DNA from 2 places in the Caballeronia sp. LZ029 genome. Region 2 is predicted to be linked to the other one. Evidence: riboswitches for the same ligand, from Rfam matches in the RefSeq annotation. Region 2 holds a riboswitch; the other holds the start of a gene.
The links. Region 2 has a riboswitch for manganese ahead of mntP (manganese efflux pump MntP). Riboswitches for the same ligand answer to the same signal wherever they lie in the genome.
Positions count from the first base shown of each region.

Region 1: linked by a shared signal. The riboswitch ahead of QCE73_RS00785 (sodium:calcium antiporter) and the one ahead of mntP (manganese efflux pump MntP) in region 2 are both predicted to bind manganese.

Region 1 covers NZ_JARUXO010000001.1:163,375-165,571, reverse strand. Annotated here, with positions in the region: gene QCE73_RS00790 (flagellar protein FliT) at 1-155, shown strand, start outside; gene QCE73_RS00785 (sodium:calcium antiporter) at 267-1,277, opposite strand; yybP-ykoY riboswitch at 1,366-1,541, opposite strand; gene QCE73_RS00780 (ABC transporter substrate-binding protein) at 1,727-2,197, shown strand, end outside.
Region 2 covers NZ_JARUXO010000003.1:380,092-382,288, forward strand. Annotated here, with positions in the region: gene QCE73_RS21065 (DUF6632 domain-containing protein) at 1-394, shown strand, start outside; gene mntP (manganese efflux pump MntP) at 360-929, opposite strand; yybP-ykoY riboswitch at 939-1,109, opposite strand; gene QCE73_RS21075 (ester cyclase) at 1,224-1,670, shown strand; gene QCE73_RS21080 (hypothetical protein) at 1,667-2,155, opposite strand.

The DNA of each region.
Region 1 (2,197 bases), on a different contig from region 2:
CGGAGGCGCTCATCGTCATTCGCAAGATTCAGGCAAGCATCGATGCAGTTGCCGCGCGTGCCCACACGGCGCAAACGGCGCTTTCGGAGACTTATCGCCGTTCGATGGACGGAGCGAAGGCCGCGAGCCGGTATCAACAGGCAGCGCGGTTCTAAAGTTTTCTTTTTCCGCGCCGATAACACTTCTAAGAACAACAAGAACAACGCGCCGATGTCCGGCGCGCTGCTTCGCTCTTGATGCCCGCTTCGGCGGGCATTTCTTATTTCTCAGCGCCCGAGCGTCAACGCGAGATACGCCGCGTACAGCACGCCATTTCCGAGCAGCGCCCACAGCACGACGCCGTTATCCTTCGCGTTGAACCGCAGCCACGCCGCCGCCGCGAGCGTGATCAGCACGCCGGTCAGCACCTCGACCCGCGGCTCCCACGGCGTCAGCATGATGCCGATTCCCGGCAGCAACGTCCCTTGAAACACCATCGCCCCGGTGATGTTGCCGAACGCGAGCGTGTCCTTCCCTCTGCGCGCCCACATGATGCTGTTCACCTTCTCGGGCAATTCCGTGGCGATCGGAATGATGATGAGCGACAGCAGCAGCGCCGAAATCCCCAGCGCATGCGACACGCCCTCGACGCCGTGAATGAACCCCTTCGCGCCGCCGACGAGCAACACGATGCCCACGAGAAACTGCAGCATGATCGTGCCGAGCGACGTCTTCAAACCGAGACGCGACGCGAACAGGGCCTCGGGCGCCTCCGTCCCATGCCCGCCCTCGACGAGCTTCGCCGAAGCCCTGAACGTCGAAATCACATAGACGACGTAAACGCCGACCAGGCCAGCCGCAAACAGCGCACGCACCTGCCACGCATGATGCGGCACGAACATCGCGGCGCACGCGATCAGGAACGCGCACAGGAAGAAGTTGAGATCGCGCGTGAAGCCGCTGCGCTCCGGCATGATCCGTCCACGCAAGCCGCGCGACTTGAGAATCGCGACCGTCATCAGGCAAGTGGAAAGCGTCGCGAGCATGAGCGGCGCGCCGAGAATCGCGCCGACGCCGATCTCTTCGTTGACCGCACGGCTCGATGTACCGCCGAGCAATGCGATGATAGGCACCGTCGTCTCCGGCAACGCCGTGCCGACCGCCGCGAACAGCGATCCGGTCACGCCTTCGGAAATGCCGAGCCGTTCGCCGAGATGTTCGAGCGCATTCGTGAAAAGCTCCGAGGCGACCAGAATGATCGCGAGCATCAACGCGAGTTCGAGGAAGAGCATCGTCATGCGGCACCTCGCATCGAAACATGCGACAGGCGCGCAAGCGTGCGCGAGAGACAGGGATGTTGTAGTTGCGGGGACACGATGATTCCACGGCCGGACGTCAAGCGAACCACGATGCGCCACGCGCCGTCCGACCAAGAACGACATAGCGCATCGATGGTCTCGCCAAACCGTTCCGGTCGAACGCGCCACGGCAGCAGGGCCGAGGATGTTGACGCGTTCTCCTTCGCTCACGAAGGAAGGCTACTCCCCAAAGACGGCGCAAGTTTAGCCTGCTGTGCCCGGTTTGGGCAAGCCGCGCATGTGCGGCGGAGAAATGTCATGAATATGCGTATGCCGATCGAATCGTTGTCGGCGCACGATGCATTCGCTAATCTAGCCGCGCCGGGCGCGTCGCTTGCTGCGTGCGCGCCATGCTCATCCACGAACAAAAATGAAGATCGGGAGATCTCATGCGCCTGAAATTTTTTGCCGCAGCCGCCGCAGTGGCATGCTTCGCCACGCCGACGCTTGCGCTGTCCAAGCCGCTTACCGTCTGCACCGAATCGAGCCCGGATGGCTTCGACGTCGTGCAATTCAATTCGCTCGTGACGACCAATGCGTCGGCGGATGTCATCTTCAATACGCTCGTCTCCTACGACGAAGCCGCGAAGAAGGTCGCGCCCTCGCTCGCGGAAAAGTGGGACGTGAGCAGCGACGGCCTGACCTACACCTTCCATCTGCGTCCGAACGTTCAGTTTCAGACGACCGACTACTTCAAGCCCACGCGTCCGCTCACCGCCGACGACGTCGTCTTCACGTTCGAGCGCATGCTGTCGGACAGCAATCCCTGGCACAAGGTCGCGGGCGCGAGCGGCTTTCCGCACGCGCAGTCGATGGGCCTCGTGAAGCTCATCAAGGCCGTATCGAAGGTCGATGACCAC
Region 2 (2,197 bases):
CGTGCTCGTTGTCGTCGGGCTGATCGCGTTGTTCGGCGTCTTTCCGCTGATGCTGCTCTGGCCTTCGGGATGGGCGTGGGAAAGCGGCCACGAAGGCCGCTCCGAATACGCGCTGATGATCGTCGGCATCTATGCGACGCTCGGCGTGTTCCTGCTGATCGCGTCGCGCGAGCCGATGCGGCATCTCAGCCTCATCTGGTTCACGGTCTGGTCGAGCGTCGTGCATGGCGCGATCATGGCCGTGCAATCGTTCGGCGGCGCGGGACATCTCGGTCATCTGGCGGGCGATGTGCCCGCGCTTTTCATCGTCGCCGCCGCGCTCGCCGTCTTCACGCCGCGCGGCGACAAGGCGCGCAGGCTCAGCTCAGATATCCGAGATGCTCGGCCAGAATGACGCTGCCGACGCCGATCAGGATAAGCCCGCCGACGATTTCCGCCCGCTTGCCGATCGTCGCGCCGACGAGCCGCCCGACCATCACGCCGATCGTCACCATCAGCATGGTCGCGAAGCCGATGGTCGCGGCCGTCGAGAAGATATCGACATCGATGAACGCGAGGCCCGCGCCGACCGCCATCGCGTCGATGCTGGTCGCAAAACCGGTGAGCGCGAGCACCCAGAACGAATGCGAGTTGGGCTTTTCCTCGTCGTGGGCCGCTTCGGCGAAACCTTCGCGGATCATGCGCGCGCCGAGCACGAACAGCAGGCCGAACGCGATCCAGTGATCCCAGGCCGTGACGTACTGCGCGGCCGCCTTGCCGAGCGCCCAGCCGACGAGCGGCGTCAGCGCCTCGATCACGCCGAAGATCACGCCGGTCTTCAACGCTTCCGCGATGCGCGGCTTGTGCAGGGTGGCGCCCTTGCCGACCGCGGCGGCGAATGCGTCGGTGGACATGGCGAAGGCGAGGAATATTGTGGAAGCGAGATTCATCGGGTAGCGCTCTGGTCGGGCAAGATGGAACGACAGAACGCGCGCCCGACCGGTCGCGAATTCTGTCGATGGTCTTGCCAACCTGTGATGGTTGCTCATGCCACGGTCCGAACGACCGAGCGTGTTGACATGAGCGCCTTTCCATTGCGGAAAGGCCGGCTACTCCCCAGCGAAGAAACGAAAGCTTAACACGGCTCCATGACCGTTCCTGCGTTTATGAGATGCGTTGAGGTACAGTGAGCGGGCAATGCCGCCGTTCCCACCTCGTGCAGACAGCACCGTGAAGGAGGCACCATGCCGGCAGCTCACCTGACTCAATCGGCCGCGCGCGAAACGGTCGAGCGTCTCTATCGCGCGTTTTCCACGAAGGATGTCGCGCTCTTGCGGCAGGCCGTCACGCCCGACTGGCAGTACATTCCCGAGCCGCCCGGACAGAAACCCGGTCCGGATCAGATGATCCCCATCTTCGAAGATCTCGCCAACGCGCTGCCCGACATGCATATCGAGATTCTCGACATGCTGGTGCAGGACGATCGCGTAGGCGTGCGCGCGGAAGTGAGCGGCACGCAATCCGGGCCGTTGCTGGGCATCGCAGCGACGAAGAAGCCGATCCGCTTCGCGATTCATTCGTTTCACGAACTGCGCGACGGACTCGTGTCGAAAACCTGGCATCTCGAAGACTGGCTCAGCGTGTTCCGGCAACTCGACGCCGTGCCGCCCCGCGTGAATCCGCCGGTCTAGCCGCGCCGGATTCGCGTCTTCGCGCCCGGCGACGCGTTCGCGCGCAGGACATGCTCCACGCACAATCCGACGAGCGTCGCGTCCAGCCGCTCCAGCGCGCTCGCCGCGGCGCGCAGTGCGGGCACATCGGTGCCGAACGAATCGAAGAAGAGCCATTCGCGCTGCCGCGCCGCGACCCGCGCCTCCTGCGCTGCCGCGCACAACTCGCGCATGCGCGCGAATCCCGCCGCGCGCGCCTTTTTCTCCAGCATGCCGACGAGCACTTCGAGCGGCTCACGCGCGTCATGGACGACGCTCGTGCGGGCGTCGTCGAAGAGCGAAAGAAAACGCAGCACGCTGCCCTGCAAACGCCGATGCGCATCGACGAGATCGCGTATCGACTCGGCCCGCGCGTGGTCGCGCGCCGCCTTCACGGTGATGATGGTCGCGCCGTAGCCGCTGTCGGCCAGATCGCGGCCCGGTGCGTCGATAGATGGAGTCGCCATGATCCCCGTAACCCGATGCAGTTCGTTATATCGCTAAGAATA